4 regions of the Aureimonas sp. SA4125 genome follow, and region 2 is predicted to be linked to each of the others. Evidence: predicted binding sites of a transcription regulator. Region 2 holds the regulator's gene; each other region holds the start of a gene.
What was found. The regulator PhoB, encoded in region 2, activates phosphate uptake and scavenging genes when phosphate is short. The targets are predictions, from matches to a motif close to TGTCATNNANCTGTCAT.
Positions count from the first base shown of each region.

Region 1: the regulator PhoB is predicted to act here: its motif matches at 1,591-1,607, upstream of phnD (phosphate/phosphite/phosphonate ABC transporter substrate-binding protein).
Region 3: the regulator PhoB is predicted to act here: its motif matches at 2,136-2,152, upstream of Sa4125_RS03830 (esterase-like activity of phytase family protein).
Region 4: the regulator PhoB is predicted to act here: its motif matches at 2,956-2,972, upstream of Sa4125_RS19620 (esterase-like activity of phytase family protein).

Region 1 covers NZ_AP025032.1:2,005,160-2,008,934, forward strand. The annotation lists gene phnC (phosphonate ABC transporter ATP-binding protein) at 1-483, opposite strand, end outside; gene phnD (phosphate/phosphite/phosphonate ABC transporter substrate-binding protein) at 559-1,536, opposite strand; gene Sa4125_RS09325 (metalloregulator ArsR/SmtB family transcription factor) at 1,845-2,207, shown strand; gene Sa4125_RS09330 (ABC transporter substrate-binding protein) at 2,536-3,558, shown strand; gene Sa4125_RS09335 (iron ABC transporter permease) at 3,525-3,775, shown strand, end outside.
Region 2 covers NZ_AP025032.1:1,212,163-1,215,937, forward strand. The annotation lists gene pstB (phosphate ABC transporter ATP-binding protein PstB) at 1-295, shown strand, start outside; gene phoU (phosphate signaling complex protein PhoU) at 390-1,133, shown strand; gene phoB (phosphate regulon transcriptional regulator PhoB) at 1,138-1,896, shown strand; gene Sa4125_RS05545 (hypothetical protein) at 1,982-2,473, shown strand; gene Sa4125_RS05550 (GcrA family cell cycle regulator) at 2,582-3,142, opposite strand; gene Sa4125_RS05555 (aspartate aminotransferase family protein) at 3,602-3,775, shown strand, end outside.
Region 3 covers NZ_AP025032.1:835,182-838,956, forward strand. The annotation lists gene Sa4125_RS03830 (esterase-like activity of phytase family protein) at 1-2,090, opposite strand, end outside; gene ybgC (tol-pal system-associated acyl-CoA thioesterase) at 2,220-2,669, shown strand; gene tolQ (protein TolQ) at 2,959-3,666, shown strand; gene tolR (protein TolR) at 3,752-3,775, shown strand, end outside.
Region 4 covers NZ_AP025032.1:4,134,496-4,138,270, forward strand. The annotation lists gene Sa4125_RS19610 (DUF2283 domain-containing protein) at 1-7, shown strand, start outside; gene Sa4125_RS19615 (Hsp70 family protein) at 229-1,485, shown strand; gene Sa4125_RS19620 (esterase-like activity of phytase family protein) at 1,548-2,909, opposite strand; gene Sa4125_RS19625 (ChaN family lipoprotein) at 3,143-3,775, opposite strand, start outside.

The sequences.
Region 1 (3,775 bases), 790 kb from region 2:
CTCGAGCGCGCGGGCGATGCCGACGCGCTGGCGCTGGCCGCCGGAGAGCGCATCGGCACGCTTGTCGGCGTGCTCCGTCAGCCCGACACGCCCGAGCAGCCTGAAGGCCTTGGCGACGTCGTCGGCGGGATAGCGGCGAAAGAAGCTCTGCCAGAAGGGGACATAGCCGAGGCGTCCGGACAGGACGTTCTCCATCACCGTCAGGCGCTCCACCAGCGCATATTCCTGGAAGATCATGCCGATGCGGCGGCGTGCCTTGCGCAGCTCGCCGCGGGAGAGCCCGGTGACGTCGAGAGCGCCGAGATGAATGCTACCCTCGCTCGGCTCGATCAGGCGATTGATGCAGCGGATGAGACTCGACTTGCCGGCGCCGGACGGGCCGATGAGGCCGACGACTTGCCCCGGCGGGACCTCGAAGGTGACGCCCTTCAGGGCCTTGTCCCCGGTCTTGTAGGTCTTGGTCAGTCCGGTGATCCGCAGCATGCGCCCCAACTCCTCATTCAACGCGAAGGGCGCCGCGCGACATGCGCGGCGCCCCGATAGATCAGGTTAGGAAGTTTACTGGCACTCGTACGAGACGCCCGTGGCTTCGTCGATCTGGCGGATGACGGCCCAGTTTTCCTTGAAGCTGATCGGGATGAAGGTTTCCTGCGGCGGCTCGGAGGTCTGGAACTCGGCAAGAAGCTTCGACCCCGTCCAGTCGAACGACATGAACGCGTCCTGGATCTTGGCCTGAAGGTCAGGCGTCAGGTTGTACGCGACGCCGTAGCCCGTCGTCGGAAAAGTCTGCGACTTGTAGATCGAGACGACCTGATCGGCCTTGATCACGTCGCGCGCCACCATGCGTTTCATGACCGAGTTCGCGATCGCCGCCGCGGGATAGTCCTTGTTGGCGACGCCGAGGATGGAATTGTCGTGCTTGCCCGAGAAGACCGGCTCGAAGTCGGTGTTGGCGGCGAGGTTGTATTCGGCCTTCAGCAGGGCCGACGGCGCCTTGAAGCCCGAATTCGACGTCTCGGCAGTAAAAGCGAGCTGCTTGCCCTTGATGTCCTCGACCTTTTCCACGCCGGAGCCGGGATAGGTGATGATCTCCATCTCGTAGCCGAAGGCACCGTCCTTGGCGGCCATCATGGCGAAGGGACGGAAGCCCGCGCAGGCGACGGCGATCGGGTTGGAGCCGGTGTTGAAGCCCGCGACATGCAAGCGCCCGGCGCGCATCGCCTCGATCTGGGCAGCGTTCGACTGGACGGGGAAGAACTGGACGGACTTGCCCGTCTTCTCTTCCATGTGCTTGAGGAAGTCGGCCCAGACGTCGGCGTAGACGGCCGGATCCTCGACCGGCGTGTAGGCGAAGATTAGCGTGTCCGGATCCATGAGCTGCGCGGCGTCGGTCGGAACGTCCGCGACCATGTCGCCGTCCGCATCGGTGTAGCGCGCGTCGAGCTTGAACTCGGCGTGGGCGACGGCGGCACCCGACATCAGCATGGCGACGGAGAGGCCAGCGGCACGGGCGACGGCGGCAATTCGTGATCTCATCGGAAACACCCTCATTTCGAGAAATATCGATGAATCCGGCACTAGCCATTTTGCACGACAACCGTGTGACAACCGCCGGCCCTCAGTGCGCCGGCTTCTGGACGAAAGGCATATGTCGACGCCGGCTCCGCGTCGCATCACGGCCAGACCGACTGCATGCCTTCTCCCGGCGCTGTCATCTTGCGGTCTCCGAGTTCGTGCTAGCTGGTGAATCGGCGTGGGCTTTTGCCGGACCGCGCCGGGGCATGGCACCGCGATCGCATCATGCAGCTTCGGTCCTTCGGCGAGACCTCGTTGGCAGCTCGACCATGACAGAATTTCTGCTGATGCTATCGGCCCTTTCCCACGAGACGAGGCTGGAAACCTTCCGCCTTCTCGTGACCGAGATGCCGCTCGGACTGCCGGCGGGAGAGATCGCGCGACGTCTGGGAACCGTCTCGACGACGATGTCGACGCATCTGGGCATTCTCGAGCGCGCCAGGCTCATCGCCTCTCGGCGCACCGGGCGATCCATCATCTACACCGCAAGCCTCGGGACGATGCAGGAGCTGATCGTTTACCTCCTGAAGGACTGCTGCAAAGGCGATCCGACCTCCTGCGCGACCGTGACCGCCATGCTCGCCACGGCAACCGCTCCGGGAGAAGCCGAGACGGCGCCGATCCAAAACTAGGGGCGGTGCATGCGTCGCCGGCCTGTGCCAGCCGAGGATCGACGCGGAAAGGCTTTTGGCGACAGGCCGCTCGCGACAGGCGTGGTGCTCTCGCGGACATCTGGATCGTCCTTTTCCTGTCCGGCTGAGGTTCGGTCGTGCCAGACCAGCAGTCGCTGCTCGATCAGATTCCGATCGTGGACCGTATCACTTTGGCCGCAATCGTTTTCGTGCGCTGGCACTTTGGGAGTTTCCGCGTTCGCCGACCGATAGGCCCGGCACGAAACGACTTTCATGAAACTGTCGCGAAAAGACGATAGCCGGGCCGTCTAACAAGGGGGACCAGGACATGAAGAAATGGATGGTGGCACTTGCCGCGGCATCGGCAATCGGAGGCATGACGGCCTCTCAGGCGGTGGCGCAAACCGGCGAACTGGTCCTCTACTGCTCGGTGGAGGAGGAGTGGTGCCGGGTCATGTCGGAGGCCTTCGAGCGTGAGACCGGAATCGACGTTCTGATGACGCGCCGTTCTTCCGGCGAGACCTTCGCCCAGATCAAGGCCGAGGAAGGCCAGCCGCGCGGCGACGTGTGGTGGGGCGGCACCGGCGACCCCCATCTGCAAGCCGCGCAGGAAAAGCTGACCAAGGCATACAAGTCGCCCAAGCTGGCCGAGCTGAACGACTGGGCCGTGCGGCAGGCCGAGACGGCCGAGTACCGCACCGTCGGCATTTATGCCGGTGGACTTGGCTATGGCTACAACAGCAACATGGTCACCGAGAACCCGCCGGCCTGTTGGGCGGACCTTCTCGACGCGCGTTTTGCCGACGACATTCAGGTCGCGAACCCGAACTCTTCGGGGACGGCCTACACGATGCTGGCGACGCTCGTGCAGTTGTTCGGCGAAGACAAGGCGTTCGAGTTCATGGCCAAGCTCCATGCCAACGTCAGCCAGTACACCCAGTCGGGCTCGGCGCCGATCCGGGCGGCGGCGACCGGCGAGAGTGCCATCGGCATCGTCTTCATGCATGACGCCGTGGCGCAGGCCGTCAAGGGAGCGCCGATCAAGACGGTGGCGCCCTGCGAAGGCACGGGCTACGAGGTCGGGTCGATGTCGTTGATCGAAGGCGGACCGAACGCCGACAATGCGCGCCTCTGGTACGACTGGGCGCTTTCGGCTGCGGCCCAGGAACTCGGCGCGACGGCGAACAGCTTCCAGGTGCCGTCCAACGCGTCGGCCGCCACACCGGCTGCCGCGCCCAAACTCGCCGACATCAAGCTGATCGACTATGATTTCGCGACCTACGGGTCCAGCGAAACGCGCAGCCGACTTCTGGCACGGTGGGACGCAGAGATCGGCGCACTGCCGAAGTGACGATCGAGACGGCGGAAAACAGGTGGCGGTCCGTCGGGGCCGCCGCCCGAAAGCGGGACCGGATCGGCGGCCTGTGGCTAGCTCTTCTCGGCGCCGCCCTCGTGGCGATGCCATGGTACCGCGGCACGTCGCTGACAGAGGGCCCAGACCGATCGGCCTTGATCGAAGGGCTGGCCGGGCGCGGCTGGCTCCTGCCACTAATCGCGATCGCGATCGC
Region 2 (3,775 bases):
GCGTCTCTGCATCGCCCGCGCAATCGCCGTCTCGCCCGAGGTGATCCTGATGGACGAGCCCTGCTCGGCGCTCGACCCGATCGCCACCGCCAAGGTCGAGGAACTGATCGACGAGTTGAAGCAGAACTACACCATCGTCATCGTCACCCACTCGATGCAGCAGGCGGCGCGCGTCAGCCAGGTGACGGCGATGTTCCATCTGGGCAACATCGCCGAGGTCGGGCCGACCGAGAAGATGTTCCAGAACCCCGACGACAAGCGCACCCAGGACTACATCACCGGCCGCTTCGGCTGAGCCGGCCAGGCACCAGCGCACCCACGAACAACAGACGGGACGGGCGGGCGGTCGCGAGGCCGCGGCTTTGACCGAGAGAACCGGGAGACCACACATGGACGAACATATCGTCTCATCCTACGACGACGAACTGAAGTTCATCGTGCGCCGGATCTCCGAAATGGGAGGCCAGGCCGAGCGCATGGTCGAGCGTTCCGTTGCGGCGCTGATCAACAGCGACTGGGGCCTGGCGCAGTCGGTCGTGGCCGATGACATGCTCCTCGACGCTGCCCAGCGCGAACTCGACGAGCGCGCCATCATGACCATCGCCAAGCGCCAGCCGATGGCGCAGGACCTGCGCGAGATCGTCGGGGCCATCCGCATCTCCAGCGATCTCGAGCGCATCGGCGATCTCGGCAAGAACATCGCCAAGCGAGTCATCGCCGTGCACGAGCACCAGCAGCCGATCAAGCTGGTGCGCGGCATCGAGCATCTGTCGGAACTGGCGATCGAACAGCTGAAGGAAGTGCTCGACGCCTACGCGTCGCGCGATCACCTGCGCGCCCAGACGATCCGCGATGCCGACGAGGACATCGACGCGATGTACACCTCGATCTTCCGCGAACTCCTGACCTATATGATGGAGGATCCGCGCAACATCACCGCCTGCACGCATCTCCTGTTCAGCGCCAAGAACATCGAGCGGATCGGCGATCACGCCACCAACATTGCCGAGACGATCTTCTACATCAAGACCGGCCAGCAGATGGAAGCCGACCGCCCGAAGAACGACACGACGGCGTCGATGACCATCGAACTGCCCGGCAGCGCGCCGGCGCCGGGCGGCGCAGGGGAATAATGGCATGAATGCGCGGATCGCCGTTGTCGAGGACGAGGAGGCGCTCTCCGTCCTCCTGCGCTACAATCTCGAGGCGGAAGGCTACATCGTCGACACCATCGCGCGCGGCGACGAGGCCGACATCCGCCTGAAGGAGATCGTCCCCGACCTCCTGATCCTCGACTGGATGCTGCCGGGCCTTTCCGGCGTCGAGCTCTGCCGGCGGCTGCGCACGCGGCCGGAGACCGAGCGCCTGCCGATCATCATGCTGACCGCGCGCGGCGAGGAATCCGAGCGGGTGAGGGGCCTGTCGGTCGGTGCTGACGACTATGTCGTGAAGCCCTTCTCGACACCGGAACTGATGGCACGGGTGCGCGCCATGCTGCGGCGCGTGCGGCCGGAGAAGATCTCGACCCTCCTGAATGCCGGCGACATCGATCTCGACCGCGAAACCCACCGCGTCCGCCGTCTCGGTCGCGAGGTGAAGCTCGGACCGACGGAATTCAAGCTGCTGGAATTCTTCATGCAGTCGCCCGGGCGCGTCTTCTCGCGCGAGCAATTGCTCGACGGCGTCTGGGGCCGCGACATCTATGTCGACGAGCGCACCGTCGACGTCCATGTCGGGCGCCTGCGCAAGGCGATCAACCGCGGCCGCCAGCGCGACCCGATCCGCACCGTCCGTGGCGCCGGCTACGCCCTCGACGAGAACTTTTCCGCCAGCGCGAAGGCGGTACGGCCGGGCATGCCAGCGGTGGCAGGGGCGCGCGACAGCGCGGCGGAGTAGCGCTCTCGCCTGCAAGGCGGCCGTCCGGACGCCCTCGCAATTGCCTGGAAACGGCGCATACTGCGGGCTGGCCCCGGAGACTCCCATGGCAGAGAGCAAATGGGAGATTGGTCTTGGATCCGTCAATCTGGCGGCATCCGCGCTCATCGCGACATTCACCATTTTTGCGTTCACAGGTCAGAACGAGCTGTTCACCGAGCAGGGCAAGCAGAGCGATCAGCTCGGCACCCTGATCGCGGAGACGGCATCGCTCAACCGGAAGGTCGACACCGTCGTCGATCGTGCCGCGCAGATCGAGCGGAAGATCGAGATCTCCCAGCTCAGTCCGAGCGTCATGATGGCGAAGGCGGGTTTTCCGGTGACGTCGGACGTGCAGCTTGTCTGGCTCGGAGACGAGATTGTCGCGTTCCCGCGCTCTCCGGAAGCCGAGCAGATCCTGAAAGACAAGAAATACCTGCCGCTGCAGGTGGATCCGACGATAGCCGGCTATGTTCTCGACCAGCGCGCCGCCAGCATCGTGAAGCAGGTGCTCGACGGCATGAACGTCGACGGAACGCCGAGTCCCTGGCGCCCATAGGTTCAACCGGACCCATCGCCTCTGCCGCAGTGACCTCTGGGCCGCATCCGAACGCTGGAGCGCCGCTTGGTCCGGCAATGCGCCGCCTCATCCGGCAGCGCTTGTCGCTTAGCGAACGCGTCGACGCTCGGAGACCGGCTGAAACGCGATCTTGGCGTGGTAGAGGCAGTAGGGCGAGGCGTCGTTGGAGTGGTTGCCGCAGAAGCGGAACTCCGGCGACAGCGGATCGCCCAGCGGCCACTTGCAGGTCCGCTCGTTCAACTGGACGAGGGTCAGGTTGCGCGAGATCGGCACGACCTCGGCCGAGACGAGCGGCCGGGGCTGCTCGGCCACGGCGTCGATCTCTTCTTCCATCTTCAGGGCCGTGGCGCCGTGCGACCCGCCGCCGCTCGAGCGCATGATGCGGGGAGCGGACTGCATCGAGACGAGGCGAGCCGGCATCTCCATTTCGACGACCGATTCCACCACCGCGGCGGCCGCGACCTTCGGCTGCGCCTGCTCCTGCGCGGATACATGCGCTTTCGCCCGTCCCTCGAGCTTCAGGCGGTGAACCTTGCCGATGACCGCGTTGCGGGTGACGCCGCCGAGTTGTCCGGCGATCTGGCTCGCGCTCAGCCCCTCGGTCCAGAGTTTGATCAAGAGATCCACTCTTTCTTCCGTCCAGCCCATCACGAGCTCCTATTCTGTGCTACGGCAGAATCCCTCCCCGGCTTCCAACCATGGTTGGAAAGGGGTACAACATATATTGGTAGATTAGGGCCTGCCGCACGAAATCTAGTATCTGAAGGAAATTTACCCTATCGCGTGACTCGGTGACAAGAGTCGCGGGGAGCGTGTGGAATCGAAATGTCGCTTTTCCCCAGATACCGCGGAAGTTTGTCAGGGTTCGATCGCGAAAAACGCTTGTCAGTGGGGCCGTCATGAGCATAGCGCGCTCTCTGGAAAAGCCTGCCACCCGTATCGATTGACAAGCTCGCCGGGGCGCGTGGTATAGCTCAAGGCCACGCAATGCATCATCGGCCGCCGATCGAAGCCTGCCCCTGCGGCAGGCTTTCAGCATTTCCGGGGCCCCGGAAATCACCTCGAGCCTTCGGATACCGCCCGCCGGGCACACAGCGAGTTCCTGTCATGCCGAACGATTCCGCTCCCGTTTCACCCCTGTTCTCGACCTACGCCCGCGCGCCCCTGCGCTTCGAGCGAGGCGAGGGCGTCTGGCTGGTGACGGAGGAGGGGCAGCGCTTTCTGGATCTCGGAGCGGGCATTGCCGTCAACGCGCTCGGCCATGCCCATCCCCATCTCGTG
Region 3 (3,775 bases), 380 kb from region 2:
GTGCCGTCCTTGTCGATGGCAAAGCCCTCGACCTTGTCGACGACGTAGCCGCCGTTCTTCTTGAGGTCCGGCATGAGGTCGCGCACCTCTTCCTTCTTCACGGTCGGCAGGTCGCCGCCGAGCTTGGCCGGCTGCAGCTCGGAAACCGCGACGCGGTAGAGCTTCTTCAGCTTCGCCGCCGCGCCGATGAGGTTGTCGCGCTCGACGAGGATGATGTTGTCACCCTGTACGGTGATCTCGGACAGGCCGACCCAGCCGCTTTCGGTCTGCTCCAGGGGATAGCGAACGGCGCCCCATTCCTTGGCCTTGATGTCGTAGGAGAGGAGCTTGGCCGTCCCCTTCGGGTCGTCCTTCCATTCGCGCTGCATGGCGACCCAGAGCACGTCGCCGATCTTGGCGATGCCTTCCGCGCCGAAACGCGTCTCGCCGGCCAGAAGCTCGGCCGGGAAGGCGATCTCTTCCTTGATCTCGCCCTTGGCGTTCACACGGTAGAGCGCATGCGGCGTCAGCTTGGCGGCGTCGCCCTCCGATGCCAGCCAGAAACCGCCGTCGCCATCGGGCGTGATGCCCTCGATGTCGAGCTTCTGCGCCGCGGTACCGTCGCGGGTGACGGGAAGCGCCTTGGTGATCTCGGCCGGCCGCTTCGTCGCGTCGATGGTGAAGATCGCCGGCTGCGAGCGATAGAAGCTGTCGCTGACGGCGTAGAGCGTGCCGGCCGTCTCGGGGTCGGCGGCAAGGCCGGAAAGGGCGCCCCAGCCGATCGGCTGGCCATCGACTTCGGTCGAGACGATCTGCGGATAGGCCGCCGGCCCTTCCGACCTCTCGTAGATCATGACATGCGAGCGCGCGCCGCCGTCCTCGCCAAGGTCCGCCTCGTTGGCGCTGACGAAGAGGTTGCGCGAGGGGATCGCGATCCCGCCTTCCGGCGAGACGCCCGACGGCAGCAGTTGCAGGAGTTCGGGCTCGGCGCCGGTATCCTTGTAGACGGCGACCAGCGAAGCTCGCTCGGCGAGGACGAAGATCAGCGTATCCTCGCCGAACTTGCCGACTTCCAGGCCCTCCGGCTCGATGCCCTTGGCCCGCGAGCGCTTGTCCGGATAGTGGCCGGCCATGACGGCCGCCTTTTCGAGCGACGCGCCGCTCTCGTAGAGCACGGTGCCATCCTTGTTCCAGATGGTGAAGGAGCGCGAGCCGCCCTCGTAGTCGCCTTCGTTCGCGGCGACGAAGCGGTTGTCGTCGAGCCACTTGGCGGCGTCGGGCTCGCGAAGCCGACCCTTCTGGCTGCCGGTGAAATCGAACTTGCCGTCGGAGACCGTGTCGATCTTGTCGAGGTCGACGGAGCCGGCGGAGAAGTGGCCGGTGACTTTCGCGGTGTTGCCGTCGATCACGACGAAGGCGTTGTTCTCCTGCAGCGACAGAACGATTTCGTTCCGGTCGTTGAAGGCAATGAATTCCGGCTCTGGATCGGTCGGCGCGACGTCGGAAAGTTTGGTGACGTCCACGCGCTTCAGGCTGCCGCAATCGGCGACGCCATCCTTCAGGTCGAAAATAACGACATCGCCGGCGGGCAGCTGCGGGATCGCGCCATCGTTGAGATCCTCGTCACGCTCGTTCTCGATGGCGACGGCGACAAGCGTGCCCTCCTTCGAGGCGGCGACGGAATCGGGCTGGCCGCCGAGATCACAGGTGGCCTCCACGGTCTTCGTCGCGATGTCGACGATGGCGAGCTTCCCGGAAGGCTCCGTCTTGGACTGGGAAGTGTTGACGCCGACGAGCGCCTTTGTCCCGACGACCGTTACCGAGGTCGGCTCGCCGTCGAGCGAGAGGAAGCCACCGGCCTTGGGGGCTTTCGGGTCGGCGATGTCGACGAAACCGATGCCGCCGAGCGGGCTGTCGCTGTAGATGAGCGTCATGCCGTCCGGCGTCGCGGTGATGATCTCAGATGACGACGTCGACTTCTGGTCCTTGTCGGCCGGAATGTTCTCGGCGACCGCAAAGGAGGCCACGCGGTTGAACATCGGCGCGGCGGACGCGGCCAGCGCGGTCGATGCGAGCAGCAGGGCAGCGAGCGAGGCGGTCTTGGCGATCATCGGAGCTCTCGAAAAGGATTGGGGAGCCTTCCTAAACAGCTGACTGTTACACGGGGATGACAGCCCCGATCGCCGCATCCGCGGGCTCCAGACGATGACAACGCCGCTTCGATGCCTTACCGGAACGCCATGAACACCGAACTTTCCGGCTGGCTCACCGATGACGGCCACTGTCTCGACGTGCGGGTCTATTTCGAGGACACGGACTTCTCCGGTGTCGTCTATCACGCCCGCTATCTGCACTTCCTCGAGCGCGGTCGCACCGATTTCCTCCGCCTGAAGGGGATCGGGCATCGCGCCCTGGCGGAGGGTGCCTACGGCGAGCCGATGGCCTTCGCCGTGCGCCAGATGTCGATCGAGTTCCTGCGCCCGGCCCGGATCGACGACGTGCTTCGCGTCGAGACCCGCACCGAGCTTCTCGGCGGCGCCCGGATCATCCTCACCCAGCGCATCCTTCGCGGCGACGACGTCCTGATCGAGGCGAAGGTGAAGGTCGCCGTGATCTCGCCGGATGGTCGCCCGCGCCGGATGCCGGAAGCCGTCTCGGCGATCCTCGCCCGTCCCGCCGCCTCTCCCTGAATCGCCAGGTCCGCCACTCCCGCAACGGCAGTGCAGCATTCACGTCAACGATTGCTTAAGGTTAATGCTGTTTGAATGCAGGGGCCCGGGACTGCCGGTGACGCATGCCATTCTTTCGCTTGATTCAAATTGTGTAGAACGGTCGGGTCATCGGCAGCACAGAGCATTAAGAGCGCGAAGGCGGTTCGATCGCCCCGACGGGGATGATCGAGCATTTCCCTGTTGCGTGTGCGAACAGCCTGCCCGGCAACCGGGCTTTGAGATTTCGAGGGTCTAGCAAATGAACGAGATCGCCCAGAGCGCTCTTGCGGCACCCGAAGCGACGGTCTCGCTCTGGCATCTTTTCTGGCAGGCCGGCTTCATCGTCAAGGCTGTCATGCTGGGCCTGCTTGGCGCGTCCGTCTGGACCTGGGCGATCATCATCGACAAGTCGATGCGCTTTGGAAGTTTCCGCCGGCAGCTGAACACCTTCGAAAACAATTTCTGGTCCGGCCAGTCGCTCGAGGAGCTCTATCACACGCTCTCCGAGAAGAAGACGACGGGCATGGGCGCGCTCTTCGTCGCCGCGATGCGGGAATGGAAAAAATCCTTCGAGAAGGGGGCCCGCTCGCCGATCGGCCTGCACACCCGCATCGAAAAGGCGCTCGATGTGACGCTGGCCCGCGAGATGGACGGGCTGGAATCGCGCCTCGGCTTCCTCGCCACCATCGGCTCGGCCGCGCCCTTCATCGGCTTGTTCGGTACGGTGGTCGGCATCATGACGTCGTTCCAGGCGATCGCCGCCTCCAAGCAGACGAACCTTGCCGTCGTCGCGCCGGGTATCGCCGAGGCGCTGCTCGCCACGGCGATCGGCCTCGTGGCCGCCATCCCCGCGGTCATCGCCTACAACAAGCTGTCTGCCGATGCCGGCAAGCTCGGCATGCGGCTCGAGGCCTTTGCCGACGAGTTCTCCGCCATTCTGTCGCGCCAGATCGACGAGCGCACCACGACCCGCTGAGCCGAACACGCACGACGACGCCGCGTTCCGGCGCCGCAGAAACCGACCGGAGCACTGCCGCTTCGGAACTCAGGAGCCGATCGATATGGGCATGTCCACAGGCGGAGCG
Region 4 (3,775 bases), 2.0 Mb from region 2:
GGAGTGACGGTCGATAACTGAAGGCGGCTCTCGAGCGGCGCACAGTCTTCCACCCAGTCCACGTCCATCGCGTCGTTCCAGCCACTGACAGCACCTGCCGCCCGCTCGACGGAAAAGGCTTCACGCCGGATTAGGACGCCCATGGCGGTTGCCATTTCCGGCCTCGACCTCTATCCCCGGCCCTCGCCTTTCCGCCGCCTGCCGGGCCGCCCGAGACAAAGCACTGACATGACCCTTTCTGCCTGCGGCCTCGATTTCGGCACGACGAACTCCACCCTCGGCCTCATCAGCGGCGGCACGCCGCATCTCGTGGCGCTCGAGGACGGGCAGGCGACGATCCCGTCGGCGATGTTCTTCAGCCTCGAGGATCACAGCACCCATTTCGGTCGCAAGGCGGTGTTCGAATATGTCGACGGGGCCGAGGGGCGGTTCATGCGGGCGCTGAAGAGCGTGCTCGGGACCTCGCTGATGGAGGAGACGACGCGCGTCGGCCGCGAGCGGCTGCATTTCGGCGACATCATCGGCCTCTTCCTGAAATCGCTGAAGGCGACGGCCGAGACCGCGGCGGGCGCGCCGATCGAGAAGGTGGTGCTCGGTCGCCCCGTGCATTTCGTCGACGACGACGCCAAGGCCGACCGGACCGCCGAGGACCAGCTTGCCGCGGCTGCCAGGGCTCAGGGGTTTTCCCAGATCGAGTTCCAGTTTGAGCCGGTCGCCGCGGCGCTGAACTACGAGCGCGACGTGACGGCTGAGGAACTGGCGCTCGTCGTCGACATCGGCGGCGGCACCTCCGATTTCACCGTCATCAGGCTCTCGCCGCAGGCGGCGAAGAAACCCGACCGCAGCGACGACATCCTGGCTTCCTCCGGCGTCCACATCGGCGGCACCGATTTCGACCGGGTGCTGAGCCTTGCCGAAGTGATGCCCTCGCTGGGGCTGGGCTCCTCGACCGCCGACGGCAAGCGGCGCATGCCGGTCTGGTATTTCAACGATCTGGCGACCTGGCACCGGATCAACCTGCTCTACACGCCGAAGATCGCCCGCGACCTGTTCGAGCTCCGGCGCGAATCGGCCGATCCGGAAAAGCTGTCGCGCTTCCTGAAGATCCTCGAGCATCGCTCGGGCCACCGCCTCGCCGGCAAGGTCGAGGCGGCGAAGATCGCCCTGACGGACGCCGAGGAAGCGCTGATCTCGCTGAAGGAGCCGGGGCTCGATCTCGGCCGCACGATCACCCGCCCGGCTTTCGAAGCGGCCGTCGAAAGCCTCGTCGCCGGCATCACCGGCAGCATTCTGGAATGCCTGTCCCAGGCCGGCATCGATGCCGCGGCGATCGACACCGTGCTCCTGACCGGGGGCTCGACGCAGATCCCGGTGGTGCACCGCGCCGCGACGGGGCTCTTTCCAGGCGCGCGCGTCGTCGAGAGCGACGCCTTCGGCAGCGTCGGCCTCGGCCTTGCCGTCGACGCCAGGCGCAAGTTCGGCTGAACCGGCGGCCTCCTCGAGCCAGAGCGGCGGCGCAGGCAGAAGCCCACGCCGCCGGTTTGCGCTTACTTGGCCTTGAGGAAATCGGCGACGTCGAGAAGGACGAACTCGTTGTCGTCGGTCTTGTCCAGTTCGCGGCCGGCCGAGAAGGGGAAATTGTTGTCGTTGCCGACGATGATATAGGTCTCGTCGACGCGGTCGACATTCTCGATCGTCACGAAGGGCATGTCGTATGTCCCGTCCCTGCCGCCCTGCTTGGCGAGACCGTTCGGGTCCTTGATGGCAAGGAGATCGATGTAGCCGACCTTGCGCGCCGCCTTGCCGGCGTTCTCATCGGTCATCTCGATCTTGTAGACCCGCTTCAGCTTGGCCGGGGTGGCGAAACAGTCTGCCGCGGGCTCACTCTTGCAGGCTTCGGTGGCACGGCCGGCGCCGTTGTCGCGCTCGATGACGAGGCCTTCCGTCTCGCTGATCATGTTGAAGTCGCCGATCGCCTCGCCGCCCTCGGCCAGCGGATAGAGCCAGGAGCGGCCGGTCCAGTCGTCCTTGGCGGTGTCGAACTCGATGATGCCGAGACCAATGCGGCCATCCTCGGTGGTCGCGACCTTGCCGTCGGTGTAGAGCGGACCTTCGAGCAGCGCGTAGAGGCGCGTGCCGTCCGGCGAGAGCGCAAGGCCCTCGTAGCCGCCCGTGCGCTTCAGGTTGAAGCTCGGCAACGGCTTGGTGGGGTTGTCCGGCAGCTTCAGTGTCAGGTTGTCCGGCGATATGACTTTCGTCTCGCCGATGCGCGTCGCATGGGTCGACTGCAGACGGCCCTGAAGGTCGAACTTCAGGAGATAGGGGCCGAATTCCTCGCCGACCCAGAATCCGTCCGCGACCGGCTGGATGGATTCGAGGTCGAAGTCGGCGCCGGTGAGATAACGCGTGTCGGTGCCTTCGAGGGTGATCGGGAACGGCGCCTTCATGTCGGGGTCGCTGAGAAAGATCGTTTCCGTCCGATCGACGGTGCCTGTCGCCCAGTCGATGGCGAGATGATGCAGCATCAGCATCGCGTCGCTCGATGTCGCGCGGGAACCGAAACCGTTGTCGGAGAGGCTCCAGAAGGTGCCGTCCGGCATTTTGCGAATGCCCGAAAAGCCCTGGACGGACTGGCCGTCGATCGGCAGGCCGGCATTTGTCGGGCGCTTGCCGTCCATTCCGGGGACCTTGCCGAGCTCGGTGGTGCGCAGGCGGTCGGCCGTCGTGAACTTGCCGGCCTGCTTCAGGAACGTTGGCGCATCGGCCGGGGCGGCGACGACGGTCGCGGCCGGAAGGACGGCCTGACCGGCCAGCGTCGCGTCGAACACCTGGCCTTCGACGGACTGCGCTGTGGCGCCGGACATGCCCAGAAGCAGAAGGGCGATGCTGGGCGCGAGAATCTTTGTCATGGGTCTCTGTCTCCTGTGATGGGTGGGCGGAAGACAGCGGTTTTGGGTGACAGGCCGTTGACGCAGGCGTGAACAAGGCATGACATTCCGGCAATCCCGGTTGCCGTGAGCCGGCGACGAACGCGGCCATCCTTTTCCCAACCGACGCAGAATGCGGGGCAAACGCACGAGATTTTTCCGGGGCTTCTCGCCACCTGCAAGCTTCCGATGTCAAAGGCTGCTGCCCGGCGGCCCTATTTCGCCGGCGCCATCGTCTTCATCGCCTCGGCCATCCCCTCACAGGGATCGGCAAGATCGGCGCGCGGGGTGAACAGCACGAAGTCGTAGGGCGCCGGCGTGGCGGCGGAAATGCCGTAATCGGCGAGCGCGGTCTTGCCGTCAGAGACCTCCATCATCCCGATCGAGACGATCGTGGCATCCGGCTTGCGGGCGCGAAGGAGCGCCGGCACGGCATAGTCGGTGCGAACGTGCCCGGCGCCCGCGATGAGGAGGCCATGGCGGTGCCCCGAGGCTTCGATCAAAGCCTTCGCCAACGCCCCGTCGCGCGCCCGCTGCACCATCAGCATCGGCGCAAGCGCCTCGTCCGGCAGAAGCCCGCAATGCGAGGCCTTCAGTTCAGCCGTCAACGTCTCCTCGGTGCCGCCCGGCATCGGCCCGTCGAGCCCGAGCCGCCCGACCTCCCCAGCCGGCAGGGATTTCACGCCCTCGCGACCGATCCGCCTTATGGTTTCGCGGCCGAGATCGCCGGCATGAAGGGGAAGCCTGTGCGCCATCGCAGCGGCAACGACCGGGCGGTACATGGCAAAATCCGGCCAGCCCCGCTCCGTCCACTTCACCGCCGCGCCAAAGCCCTCCGCCGTCGCGCC